Regions from separate parts of the Saliniramus sp. genome, predicted to be linked through region 2. Evidence: predicted binding sites of a transcription regulator. Region 2 holds the regulator's gene; the other holds the start of a gene.

What was found. The regulator HrcA, encoded in region 2, represses chaperone genes, less so after heat shock. The targets are predictions, from matches to a motif close to GTTAGCACTCNCNNNNNGNGAGTGCTAAC.
Positions count from the first base shown of each region.
Region 1: groES (co-chaperone GroES) is a predicted target of HrcA. The motif match lies at 3,468-3,496, and genes of this name have one in related genera.

Region 1 covers NZ_DATGCW010000152.1:4,156-11,335, forward strand. The annotation lists gene argC (N-acetyl-gamma-glutamyl-phosphate reductase) at 1-73, opposite strand, end outside; gene VKP01_RS07220 (hypothetical protein) at 339-938, opposite strand; gene VKP01_RS07225 (hypothetical protein) at 945-1,157, opposite strand; gene groL (chaperonin GroEL) at 1,338-2,984, opposite strand; gene groES (co-chaperone GroES) at 3,111-3,398, opposite strand; gene VKP01_RS07240 ((Fe-S)-binding protein) at 3,678-4,490, shown strand; gene VKP01_RS07245 (peptide chain release factor 3) at 4,653-6,245, shown strand; partial or broken gene ftsH (ATP-dependent zinc metalloprotease FtsH) at 6,333-7,180, shown strand, end outside.
Region 2 covers NZ_DATGCW010000007.1:13,759-20,938, reverse strand. The annotation lists gene VKP01_RS00320 (ligase-associated DNA damage response exonuclease) at 1-352, opposite strand, end outside; gene VKP01_RS00315 (xanthine dehydrogenase family protein molybdopterin-binding subunit) at 488-2,857, shown strand; gene hrcA (heat-inducible transcriptional repressor HrcA) at 2,961-4,058, shown strand; gene thrC (threonine synthase) at 4,432-5,841, shown strand; gene VKP01_RS00300 (pitrilysin family protein) at 5,844-7,124, shown strand.

The DNA of each region.
Region 1 (7,180 bases), on a different contig from region 2:
TCTCGAGCCCGGTCGTGCCGGCTTCACCGTCGATGAAGATCTTTTTCGTCTGATTGTCCTGCGGGCTGGTCATGGTCGTCTTCCGTTTCTGGAGCGATGCGATCGCGTACTCGGTTCGGTCAATGATTTCGGCCTGGGGGCGTATCCGGCGCGCATGAAAAAAGCCGCACGAAACGCGCGGCTTGCCTGGGCGGATTTCAGAAGAAAACGCGCGTCATCGCAGCCGCTGGAGGGCGGTGGTCATACGTCGGCTACGGCGTTCAAAATGCGTATACATGGCGAGATCAATGCGTTCGCCCGGACGCTTTGTCAAGCGAAAGTGGTGGCTCGACAGGGGCTCAGGCGCGAGACCAGTTTCTGGGAAAGAACAATCCCTTGATGCAGGCCGGGTTTCTCACGGCGATCTGGACGTGGCTCCTGCGATGAATGCCGCTTCCCGGAAAGGCCTTGCCGCCTTCGACGAACATGCCGCGCACCGTATCGAAGGGTTCTGTATCGGGTGTCTCATCTACCATTTCGTGCAGATGACGCAATACCGCGCAATCGAGAAAGCGCAGCAGCAGATCATCTTTCTCCGTGCCGTCCGGGTTCCGATTGGTCGGTAATTCCAGCCCGGAATGCCTACGAATCTTGACGAAGGCGTCGTATGCATTTTTGACCAATTCGACATCTTCCCGCGAAACCAGATCAAGGCAGTTTCGCAGGTCGACAACGGCGCCAATCACGCTCGGATTCTCGTATTCGCCTCTTTGCTTCTTCCACTGTGCCCATTCGAGGGCGCGAAGCGGATCCGACTCCCAGAAATACGCGCCGGGACCGAGCCAGTCGTAGTCCTTCTCGCTCTGGATGACATCGGCCCCGTCGAGCACGGCCTCCGTCGCAACGGAAGCATCACAGCCGTGGAAGCCGAGAACGAAGGATGTGGCGAGGCGTCCCAAGGCAGGTTACGCCGTAACGAGCTTCTTTCGCTTGCCAGAAGCGGGTTTGCCACCGCCGGACTTGCCACCACCGAACTCGGCTCGTAGTTTTCCTTTCTTCGTATAGATGCCTTCCTTAATGAGCATCTCGCGAGCAGCCTGCTTCGAGGTAAGCGCCTGTTTTGTGCGCTCAGCGATCGTTTTGAGTATCTTCTCGTTACGCTGTGCACGATCCATCATCCGCCTGATACCTCCACGATAGTGTCGAAATCGCGAGCCACTGATACGTATATTAAAGATTGCATATTCTTGCAGGGGTTTCCTGCGCCGACAAGCCTCCGCCTGCCCTGCGCGACGAAAAAGGCCCCGGATCGCTCCGGGGCCTCGTAACGGGTATCGGCGCGGGGCCGGGAAGCCGGATCAGAAATCCATGCCACCCATGCCGCCCATGCCGCCGCCGCCCGGCATCGCAGGAGCCGATTCCTTCTTCGGCAGCTCGGCGACCATCGCTTCGGTAGTCACAAGCAGGCTTGCGACGGAAGCGGCATCCTGGAGCGCCGTGCGCACGACCTTCGCCGGATCGACGATACCGGCTTCGAGCAAGTCGACGAAGGTCTCGGTCTGGGCATCAAAGCCGAAGGTGGCCGATGAGTTCTCGTTGATCTTGCCGATCACGATCGAGCCCTCGACACCGGCATTGTCCACGATCTGACGCAGCGGAGCCTCGAGCGCCTTGGAGACGATCTTGATGCCGGCCATGATGTCATGGTTGTCGTCGGTGAGCTTGTCGACCGCGCCCTTGGCACGCAGGAGTGCGGTGCCGCCACCGGGGACGATACCTTCCTCGACCGCCGCACGGGTGGCGTTGAGGGCATCGTCGATGCGGTCCTTCTTCTCCTTCACCTCGATCTCGGAGGAGCCGCCGACGCGGATCACTGCAACGCCGCCCGCGAGCTTGGCCAGGCGCTCCTGGAGCTTTTCACGGTCGTAGTCCGAGGTGGTTTCCTCGATCTGGGCCTTGATCTGCGAAACGCGGGCTTCGATGTCGTCCTTCGAGCCGGCACCGTCGACGATCGTGGTGTTTTCCTTCTCGATGCGCACGTTCTTGGCGCGGCCGAGCATGTCGAGCGTCACGTTCTCGAGCTTGATGCCGAGATCCTCGGAAACGGCGGTGCCGCCCGTGAGGATGGCGATGTCCTCAAGCATGGCCTTGCGACGATCACCGAAGCCGGGTGCCTTGACGGCAGCGATCTTCAGGCCGCCCCGCAGCTTGTTGACGACGAGCGTGGCAAGTGCCTCGCCCTCAATGTCTTCGGCGACGATCAGCAGCGGCTTGCCGGACTGGACGACAGATTCGAGGATCGGGAGCATCGGCTGCAGCGAGGTCAGCTTCTTCTCGTGGATGAGGATGTAGGGATCCTCGAGCTCGGCGACCATCTTCTCGGAATTGGTCACGAAATACGGCGAGAGGTAGCCACGATCGAACTGCATGCCCTCGACGATATCGACTTCCGTTTCAGCGGTCTTGGCTTCCTCGACGGTGATGACACCCTCGTTGCCGACCTTCTGCATGGCATCGGCGATCATCTGGCCGACCAGCTTGTCGCCATTGGCGGAGATCGTGCCGACCTGGGCGACTTCGCCGGAGGAATTCACCGGACGGGCGCGGTTGCGGATGTCCTCGATGGCAGCCTTGACGGCCATGTCGATGCCGCGCTTGAGGTCCATCGGGTTCATGCCGGCGGCGACCGACTTGGCGCCTTCCTTAACGATGGCGTGAGCCAGCACCGTGGCGGTAGTGGTACCGTCACCGGCGGCATCGTTGGTCTTCGAGGCCACTTCGCGCACCATCTGGGCGCCCATGTTCTCGAACTTGTCGGAAAGCTCGATTTCCTTGGCAACCGTCACACCGTCCTTGGTGATCCGCGGGGCGCCGAAGGATTTTTCGATCACGACGTTACGACCCTTGGGGCCGAGCGTGACGCGTACGGCTTCAGCGAGAATTTCGACGCCGCGCAGCATCTTGTCGCGCGCTTCCGTCGAGAATTTGACTTCCTTGGCAGCCATTTTGACACTTCCTTTTGGAATTTCGGGATCACCGGACGCCCTGATCGGGCCGGGATCCCATCTGTTTCAGCGTTGCGGCGGCGCCTTGCGATGCGTCTCGCCACCGGGTTCGACAGCAGGCCGTGCTTACGCGACGACGCCCATGATGTCGGACTCCTTCATGATCAGCAGGTCTTCGCCGTCGATACGGACTTCGGTGCCGGACCACTTGCCGAACAGAACGCGGTCACCCGCCTTGACGTCGAGCGCGGCAACCTTGCCGGTCTCGTCACGCGCACCGGGACCGACGGCGACGATTTCACCTTCCTGCGGCTTCTCCTTGGCGGCGTCGGGAATGATGATACCACCCTTGGTCTTCTCTTCCGCTTCGATGCGGCGAACCACGACACGGTCGTGCAGGGGACGAAAATTCATGTGTGCGTCCTCGTTTTCTCTGGCGTTGGGGCCCGGTATGCGCTACGCGAGGCCCCGATTGAACACGCTGCTAGCACTCGCAGTCAGTGAGTGCCAGCGCTGGGGTGGACATAAGCGCGGCGCTGCATTCTGTCAAGACATTCGCCCTTGCATGAGGACATTGCTGCGCCGCCGGTTTGCCAAGGCGCATATGGGTCTTGTGCGCGCGGGCGGTTGACCCGCGTCGGATGCAGCCCAGAATGAACACAAACCAGCCGTCCCTGACAACAAGGCGCAAACATGAGCGAAACGCCCCGCAACCATGAATCCGCACCCGAAAAGGCAAAGGCTTCCCCGGGCAAGCCGCCGCGTGTCGGCCTGTTCGTCACCTGCCTCGTCGATCTGATGCGTCCGTCGGTGGGATTCGCCGCGGCGCGGCTGCTGGAGGAAGCGGGCTGCACTGTGCATGTGCCGGCGCAGACATGCTGCGGCCAGCCGGCCTATAATTCCGGTGATCGCGGCACCACCCGCGATCTGGCGGAGCAGGTGATCGATGCATTTGCAGGCTTCGATTACGTCGTGGTGCCTTCAGGCTCCTGCGCCGGCATGATCCGCACACATTACCCGGAACTCTTTCACGACGATCCGAACTGGCTGCCGCGCGCGAATGCCCTCGCCGCCAAGACCTATGAGCTGACGAGTTTCCTCGTCGACGTGATGTTCCATACCCGCACCGGTGCCAGCTTCCACCGGCGCGTGACATATCACGATTCCTGCGCCGGCCTGCGCGAGCTCGGCGTCCAGAACCAGCCGCGCAAGCTGCTCGCCGGGGTCGAGGGGCTCGAACTGGTCGAGATGCCGGAATCTGACGTCTGCTGCGGTTTCGGTGGAACCTTCGCAGTGAAATACGGCGAGATTTCCAACGCCATCGTCGAGGCGAAGACGAAGAATATAACCGATTCCGGCGCTCCGGTCCTGCTCGCCGGCGATCTCGGTTGCCTGATGAACATGGCGGGCAAGCTCTCGCGCGACGGCAAGACGGTCGAGGTGCGCCATGTCGCCGAGGTGCTCGCCGGCATGACGGAGGAACCGGCGATCGGGGCGCAGGACTGACGGCAATCTGCCGAGGCCTCGACCGGTGATGCCGGGCGCCGGATCGGCGCCATTGCAATTCGCGGCGCGATGGTTCAAACGGATGCGCAAAACAGGTCCGGCTTCCGGCGCATGCCCAGTGGTCGGCGCCCGGCCCCTCCGCCGTCGAACTGGCACGTATCCATGACCGAGCAGATCCGTCCCGACAATCCCGTTTCGATCCGTCGCACCTTCGCCATCATCTCGCACCCTGACGCGGGCAAGACCACGCTGACCGAGAAGCTCCTGCTCTTCGGCGGCGCGATCCAGCTCGCCGGTGAGGTCAAGGCCAAGCGCAACCGGGTCAACACGCGCTCGGACTGGATGAATATCGAGCGCCAGCGCGGCATCTCGGTGATGACCTCGGTGATGACCTTCGAATATGACGGGCGCGTCTTCAACCTGCTTGACACGCCGGGCCACGAGGATTTCTCGGAGGATACCTACCGCACGCTGACCGCAGTGGATTCCGCCATCATGGTGATCGACGCTGCCAAGGGTATCGAGGATCGTACCCGCAAGCTGTTCGAGGTCTGTCGCTTGCGCGACATCCCGATCGTCACCTTCATCAACAAGATGGACCGCGAGACGCGCGATCCGTTCGACCTGCTCGACGAGATCGAGAAGACGCTCGCACTCGATACGGCGCCGGTGACCTGGCCGATCGGGCGCGGCAAGGATTTTGCCGGCACCTACAACCTCGCGCAAAACACCATCCGACGCCTCGATTCCGAGGTGGAGGCGACGCCGGTATCGGGGCCGGAAGACGTGGTGTTCGACGAATTGCTCTCGCAATACGATGTCGATGAATGGCGCGAAGAGGTGGAGCTGGCGCGCGAGGGGCTGCGCCCCTTTGACCTCTCCGCCTTCCGCGAGGGGCATCTGAGCCCGGTCTTCTTCGGCAGCGCGCTGCGCAATTTCGGTGTTCGCGATCTGATCGATTCGCTCGGTGCCATCGCGCCGCCGCCGCGTGCCCAGGAGGCCGAGGGGCGCATGGTCGAGGCGGATGAGCGCAAGATGACGGGCTTCATCTTCAAGATCCAGGCCAATATGGATCCCAACCACCGCGACCGCATCGCCTTCATGCGCGTCTGCTCGGGCAAGCTGACGCGGGGGATGAAGGCGAAGCTGGTGCGCACTGGCAAGCCGATCACTTTGTCTGCGCCGCAATTCTTCTTCGCCCAGGACCGCGCCATCGCCGATGAGGCCTATGCCGGCGACGTGGTCGGCATTCCCAATCACGGGACTTTGCGCATCGGCGACACGCTGAGCGAGGGCGAGCAGATCGTGTTTCGCGGTGTGCCCAGCTTCGCCCCCGAGCTCATGCGCCGCGTCAAGATCAGCGATGCGATGAAGCAGAAGAAACTGCGCGAGGCGTTGCAGCAGCTCGCGGAGGAGGGCGTCGTACAGCTCTTTATCCCGTTCGACGGTTCGGGCGCCATCGTCGGCGTGGTCGGCGCGCTGCAGCTGGATGTGCTCAAGGAGCGGCTGGGGGCCGAGTATAATCTGCCGATCGATTACGAGCCGGTGCGCTTCAGCATCTGCCGCTGGGTCGAGGCGGATGACCGGGCCGAACTCGACAAGTTCATGACCGCGAACAATTCCGCCATGGCCAACGATCTTGACGGGGCCCCGGTCTTCATGGCGCCGTCGCCCTTCTCGCTGCAATACGATGCCGAGCGCTGGCCGGCGATCCGCTTTACCGACGTCAAGGATTATCAGCGCAAGTCGGATTGAACGGCGACTACGTATGTATCGCGATGGCGGGCGGATTGTGCGGATGCGACAAGGGGAGAGAAGGCAACCTCTGTCGCAAAGCGCCCGATGGACAAGCAAACACAGTTCAACATCTGGTACTGGGTCGCGGCTCTTGCCGGGCTGATGCTGTTGCAATTCTTCCTGACGACGGGTCAGGTCGCGCAGATCAGCTATTCCGAGTTCCAGCAGTATTTGCGCGAAGGTCGGATCGCGCAGGTCGAGGTTTCCGAGCGCCACCTCCGCGGCAGGTTTGATCCGCCGCTTGCCGGCGGCGAGAGTCAGTTCTCGACCGTGCGCGTCGCGCCCGAAATCCTCGATCGCCTCGCGGAGCATCAGGTCGAGGTCGTCGGGCGGATCGAGGATACGTTCCTGCGCGATCTGCTTTCCTGGATGCTGCCACTTCTGCTTTTCATCGGTATCTGGATCTTCCTGCTGCGCCGGATGGCCGGCGGCATGGGCGGGGGGATGATGCAGATCGGCAAGAGCAAGGCCAAGATCTACGTCCAGACCGATACCAAGGTCAGCTTCGACGACGTCGCCGGGGTGGACGAAGCCAAGGACGAGCTCAAGGAGATCGTCGATTTTCTCAAGGACCCCGTGGATTATTCGCGGCTGGGCGGGCACATGCCCAAGGGCGTGCTCCTCGTCGGCCCGCCGGGCACCGGCAAGACGCTGATCGCGCGCGCTGTGGCGGGCGAGGCGCAGGTGCCGTTCTTCTCGATCTCCGGCTCGGAATTCGTCGAGATGTTCGTCGGTGTCGGCGCGGCGCGGGTGCGCGATCTGTTCGAGCAGGCCCGCAAGCACGCGCCGGCGATCATCTTCATCGACGAGCTCGACGCCCTCGGGCGGGCGCGCGGCGCGGGCCCGAGCATGGGTGGCCATGACGAAAAGGAGCAGACGCTGAACCAACTGCT
Region 2 (7,180 bases):
AGTCGCCGGTCACGACGAGGCGCAATCCGCCGCGCTCGATGACGATCTGGGCCGAGCCCAGGACATGGCCGGCGGGGATGAAGCGCACGCTCACATCGCCGATGCGGATCGCCTCGCCATAGGCCGCAGCCTGCGTCGTCTGCGCGTGAGTCTCGCCGTAGCGCAGGGCCATGATGTCGAGGGTCTGGGACGTGGCGAGCACGTGGGCATGGCCAGGCCGGGCGTGATCGGCATGGCCGTGGGTGACCAATGCGCGCGATACCGGGCGCAGCGGATCGATGTGAAAATCCCCTGCCGGGCAATACAGCCCCTGCAGCGTCAGGGTGAGCAGTTCCTCGGCGCGTGGCGTCATGGTCTGCTTTATAGCGCAAGGAGCGGCACAGGACAGGTTCGTTCATCGCTGCAAGCGGGTTCTGGCATTCGCGCGGTTGCCTCGCAGGCCCGTGATGTCCACGTTAAGATGAGAAGTTTCCGGAGCTGACCGATCATGAACAAGCCGCTCGATCTCGATTCCATCGCCACGATGAAATTCGGCGTGGGGCAGAGCGTCCCGCGCAAGGAGGATCCCGTGCTGGTGCGCGGTGAGGGCTCCTATTCGGACGATGTCAATCTCGACGGACAGCTCCATGCCGCTCTGGTGCGCAGCCAGTATCCGCACGGCACGATCCGCAGCGTCGATACCGGTGCAGCCCTCGAGATGGAGGGCGTCGTCGCGGTGATCACCGGGCAGGATCTCGCTGAAGCCGGCTACGGCCCGATCGTCTCGACGCTCGGCTTCAGGAATCGTGACGGCTCGCCGATGAGCAATGTCGCACGCGCTGCCTTCGCCACCGACAAGGTGCGCTATATCGGCGACCCGATCGCCATGGTGGTGGCGAACACCCCCGAACAGGCGCGCGATGCGGTAGAGGCGGTTGAAGTCGACATCGATCCGCTTGATGCGGTGGTTGAGCCGTCGCAGGCGATGAATCCCGATGCGCCGCAGATCTATGACGACATCCCGCAAAACCGCGTCGTCGATTTCCATTACGGTGATGCGGATGCGGTGGGCAAGGCCTTCCGTGACGCCGCACACGTCACCCGCCTGCCGATCGTCTCCAACCGCGTCATCGTCGCATCGATGGAGCCGCGCTCGGCGATTGCGGAATACGATTCGGATGGCGGGCGCTGGACCATGCATATGGGCAGCCAGGGCGTGTTCGGCATGCGCGCGCTGCTCGCCAAGCAGGTGCTGGGTGTCGAGACCGACAAGCTGCGCATCCGCACGCGCCATGTCGGCGGGTCGTTCGGCATGAAATCGGCGGTCTATCCGGAATATGTCGGCCTCCTGCATGCCGCACGCACGCTCGGACGCCCGGTGAAATGGACCGATACGCGCTCGGAGAGCTTCGTCTCCGACACGCATGGCCGCGCCATCGAGCTGGAGGCCTCGCTGGCGCTCGACGAGAAGGGGCGCTTTCTTGCGGTAAAGCTCGAGGGTTTTGCCGATATGGGCGCCTATCTGTGCCACGTCTCGCCGATGTTCTCGACGCTCAACCTCGCCAAGAACGTGGTCAGCGTCTATCGCACCAAGCTCGTCGAGGTGGATGTCGCAGCGGTGCTCACCAATACCTCGCCCATGGGGCCCTATCGCGGGGCTGGGCGCCCGGATGCGAACTACGTCATGGAGCGGTTGATCGATACGGCTGCCGCCGAGATGGGGATCGATCGCGTCACCCTGCGCCGGCGCAACCATGTCAAGCCGTCGCAGATGCCCTATGCCACGCCGGTGGAGACGCTCTATGACAGCGGCGAGTTCACCGCGCTCCTCGACAAGGCGCTCGATGCCGCCGACTGGAAGGGATTTGGCAAGCGCCGCCGTGCGAGCGAGAAGCGTGGCATGCTGCGCGGCATCGGCATTGGCCAGTATCTCGAGGTCACGGCACCACCGGTCAATGAAATGGGCGGTATCCGCTTCGAGAAGGACGGGACGGTGACGATCATCACCGGCACGCTCGATTATGGCCAGGGCCATGCCTCTGCCTTCGCCCAGGTGCTCACCAGCCGGCTCGGCGTGCCCTTCGACAAGATCAATCTGCTCCAGGGCGACAGCGACGAACTGATCGCCGGCGGCGGCACCGGTGGGTCGAAATCGATCATGGCCAGCGGCGCCGCCATTCTTGAGGCGAGCGACAAGGTGATCGAGAAGGGCCGCGCCATCGCCGCCCATGTGCTCGAAGCGGCAGCTGCCGATATCGAATTCGCTGATGGCGGCTTCGCCATCGTCGGTACCGATCGGACCATCGGCATCATGGAGCTTGCCGCGAAACTGCGTGAGGGCATGGCGCTCCCGGAAGACGTACCCGACAGCCTCGATGTCAGCCATGTGCATGAAAGTGCGCCCTCGGCCTATCCCAATGGCTGCCATGTGGCCGAGATCGAGATCGATCCGGAGACCGGGATGGTGCGAATCGACCGCTATGTCGCGGTCAATGATTTTGGCACCATCGTCAATCCGATGCTGGTGACGGGCCAGCTGCATGGCGGAATCGTCCAGGGTTTTGGGCAGGCGGTGATGGAGCGCGTCGTCTATGACGAAAGCGGCCAGTTCGTCACCGGCTCCTTCATGGATTACGCCCTGCCGCGCGCCGAGGATGTGCCTTTCTTCGATTTCGACAGCCATTCCGTGCCAGCCACCACCAATCTGCTCGGAGCCAAGGGCTGCGGCGAGGCGGGTTGCGCGGGGTCGCTGCCGGCGATCATGAACGCGATCGTGGATGCCGTTCGTCCGCTCGGCATCGATCACGTGAACATGCCGGCGACGCCGCAGGTTCTGTGGAAGCTGATCCGCGATGCCCGCGCGGCGCAGGCGGGCTGATCGCGCATCGTGCAAAGATCCCGGAAGTGTTGGCGGGTTCGGCGGTGCGGTGTAAGCTGTTTGGGCATTTCGCTTTTTCGCTTGCAGGGTATCGGCACGGATCATGGCCAATGAAAACGACGCTCCCCGCACCAGCGCCGCGCGGGCCCAGACGCTGAGTGATCTCAATGAACGTTCGCGCGAGATATTCCGGCAGATCGTCGAGAATTATCTCGCATCCGGCGAACCGCTCGGCTCGCGCAATATCTCCCGGCTGCTTTCGGTCTCGCTCTCGCCGGCGAGCGTGCGCAACGTCATGGCGGATCTCGAACATGCCGGGCTGATCTACGCCCCGCATACCAGCGCCGGGCGCCTGCCCACGGAGAGCGGCCTGCGCTTCTTCGTCGATGCCATGCTCGAGATCGGCGATCTCGACCGGGCGGAGCGCGAGCGCATCGAGGTGGAGATGCGGGCCGCCGCCATGGAGCAGAATTTCGAGGGCGCGCTGGCCCAGGCCTCCGCCATGCTCTCGGGCCTGTCGCGCGGTGCAGGCGTGGTGGCGACGACGAAGCAGGATGCACCGCTCAAGCATATCGAATTCGTGCGTCTCGACCCGGCGCGCGCCCTCGTCGTCCTCGTCTCCGAGGACGGCTCGGTGGAAAACCGCCTGCTCGATCTGCCGCCCGGCCTGCCGGCCTCGGCGCTGGTGGAGGCGGGCAACTTCCTCAACGCCCGCATTCGCGGCAAGACGCTGGGCGATATCAAGCATGAAGCTAAGGCGATGCACGAATCCATGGAGCAGGAGCTCGATGCACTCACCGCGCGGCTGATCGAGGCCGGCGTGGCGATGCCGGCCCAGAGCGGCGAAGCGCGCCACCTGATCGTGCGCGGCCAGGCCAATCTGCTGGAGGATCTGAAAGCGATCGAGGATCTCGAACGCATCCGCCTCCTCTTCGATGACCTCGAAACCCAAACCGATGTCGTCGAGCTCCTCACCCGCACCGAACACGGTGAGGGGGTGCGCATCTTCATCGGTTCCGAGAACAAGCTGTTCTCGCTCTCCGGCTCCTCGCTGATCGCAGCCCCCTTCCACGATCCGCAGCAGAAACTCGTCGGCGTCCTCGGCGTCATCGGCCCGACGCGCCTGAACTACGCCCGGATCGTCCCCATGGTCGACTACACCGCCCGCGTCCTCTCGCGCATCATCAAGGAAGGGCGGTGAGGGGGCTCGGGGCGAGGGCTGAGGGCGGGGATCGGAGCTGCAGGGACGCTCACCCGGCATGCGTTATGATTTGAAGCCGCTCGCCGGCGCGGGTCTGGTAGCGGATCAGGTCGAAGCGGGCCATCAGGAATTGGCGATGACGCTCACCAGCGTCGCGCATCGCGCAAACCAGCGTCACCCCACCCTTGATCCTTCCCTTGCGGGGAGGGAAATCGCGCCCTGCATGAGGGCCGCGCCATAACTCCCCTCTCCAGCCCTGCATGACTGGCACAGCCCCCTCGATCAAACCTTGTCGCTTGCCGGGTGAAGGAATATGGTCCCGCCCGCGTGGCGCCGAGGGCGCGGCGCAGCCAGATGACGAGGATGACGGGCCGTGCTGCATATCTCCACCCGGGGCGAAGCGCCCGCGATCGGTTTCAACGATGCGCTCCTGACCGGGCTCGCGCGCGATGGCGGGCTCTACGTGCCGAGAAGCTATCCACAGATCGATGCGCAGACCATTGCCGGCTATGCCGGGCGCCCCTATGCGACCGTGGCGCGCGATGTGCTGGGCCGGCTAGTCGATGGCGAAATCGCCGACGACGCCTTCACCGCCATGGTCGCGGGAGCCTATGCGGATTTCCGGCACCCGGCCACCTGCCCGCTCGTCCAGATCGGTGACAATCTCTTCGTGCTCGAACTCTTTCACGGCCCGACCCTCGCCTTCAAGGATGTTGCGATGCAGCTGCTGGCGCGGCTGATGGATCACGTGTTGAAGGAACGCGGCCAGCGCGCCACCATCGTCGGCGCCACCTCCGGCGATACCGGTTCGGCGGCGGTAGAGGCGTTTTCCGGGCTCGATCAGGTCGACATCTTCATCCTCTATCCGAATGGCCGCGTCTCGGAGGTCCAGCGCCGGCAGATGACGACGGTGGCGGCGCCCAATGTCCATGCCATCGCACTGGAGGGCAATTTCGACGATTGCCAGGCCATCGTGAAAGGCATGTTCAACCATGCCGATTTCCGCGACGCATTGCTGCTCTCGGGCGTGAATTCGATCAACTGGGCCCGCGTCGCGGCACAGGCTGTGTATTATTTCACCGCCGCCGTGGCGCTGGGCGGCCCGCACCGACCCGTCGCCTTCACCGTGCCGACGGGCAATTTCGGTGATATCCTCGCCGGCCATATCGCAAAAGCGATGGGACTGCCGGTGGCTGATCTCCAGATCGCGAGCAATGCCAACGACATCCTGCCGCGTGCGCTGGAAAGCGGCGATTACGCCATCAAGGGCGTGATGCCGACCACCTCCCCCTCGATGGACATCCAGATCTCCTCGAATTTTGAACGTCTGCTCTTCGAGGCCTATGACCGCGACGGCGCGGCGATCCGCGGGCTTATGGGACAGCTCGCACAGGCGCGCGCCTTCACCATCGCTCCAGAGCCGCTGGAGCGCATCCGCGGGGAATTCACGGCGCAGGCCGTCCCCGAGCCGGACGTCGCCGAGGAGATCGGCGTGACGCAGCGCGAAGCGGGCTATCTGCTCGATCCCCATACGGCAATCGGCGTGCGGGCGGCCCGCGCGGCGCTTGAGCATGATCCCGCCACGCCGCGCGTCGTGCTCGCCACCGCCCATCCGGCCAAATTCCCCGATGCGGTCGAGAAGGCCAGCGGCATCCGACCAAGGCTGCCGGCGCATCTGGCCGATCTGTATGAGCGCGATGAGCGTTTCTCCGTGGTGGCGAACGACCAAGGTGCGGTCGAGCGCTTCATCCGGGAGCGCTCGCGCATCGTGGCCGGCGGCTGATCATGAGCACCCATCGCGACATGCAGATCACCGTTCTCGAGAACGGGCTCACGGTGGCCACCGAATCGATGCCCTCGATCGCCACGGTGGCGCTCGGCATCTGGGTCGGGGCCGGGGCGCGCAACGAGCGTGAGGACGAGCACGGGCTGTCGCATCTGATCGAGCACATGGCCTTCAAGGGGACGCGCCGACGGTCGGCCAGGGCCATCGCCGAGGATATCGAGAATGTCGGCGGTGACATCAATGCGGCGACGGGGGTCGAATATACCTGTTATACGGCGCGGGTTCTGGGCGAGGATATCGATGTCGCCCTCGACGTGCTCGGCGACATCCTCACCGATTCGGTGCATGACGAGACCGAGCTCGCACGCGAGCGCGGGGTGATCCTTCAGGAGATCGCTTCGGTCGAGGACATGCCGGATGATCTCGTCACCGACGTGATGATGGAAACGGCCTTTCCCGACCAGGCGCTGGGGCGGCGGATCCTGGGGCGCCCCGAGACCGTGCGCAGTTTCACCCCCGACATGATCCGCGCCTTCTGCGCCCGCGAATACGCGCCCGAGCGCATGGTCATCACCGCCGCCGGCGCTGTCGAGCATGGCCGCGTGGTCGATGCGGCGCGGCGCTTCTTCGGCGGGCTCGGCCCGCATCTGCCCGACGCGTTGCTGCCGGGGCTGTATCACGGCGGCGAGGCACGGCTGAAGCGCGATCACGAACAGGCCAATCTCGTCATCGGCCTGCACGGGCGCTCCTTCACCGATCCGCAATACTATGCCACGCAGATCTTCACGCAGGTTCTGGGCGGCTCGCTTTCCTCGCGGCTGTGGCAGGAAGTGCGCGAGAAGCGCGGGCTGGCCTATTCCGTCGATGCCTTCCACTGGCCGTTTTCGGATACCGGCATCTTCGGCATCGGCGCGGGCGTCGCCGGGTCAGATATCCCGGAATTTCTCGATGTCACCATCGACACCTTGCGCGAAGCCACGCTGGCGCTGGACGACAGCGAATTGAAGCGTGCCAAGGCGCAGATAAAGGTCGGCCTGCAGGCGGCGCTGGAGACGCCCGGCGGGCGTATCGAACGCATGGCGCGCCAGATCCTCGCCTGGGGGCGCGTCGTGCCGATCCACGATCTCGTCGCCAAGGTCGAGGCGCTGGAGGTCGATGAAGTCCGCGCTGCGGGGGCACATCTCCTCGAAAGCTGGCCGACGCTCGCCGCCATCGGACCAATCGACACATTGCCGTCGCTGGAGGCAATCGCCGATCGTCTCGCGCATGGGAAAGGCTGAACCGTAGCGGGTTATCGAGCGATTCGCTGCACAGCAAGACACGGCGAGACCATCAA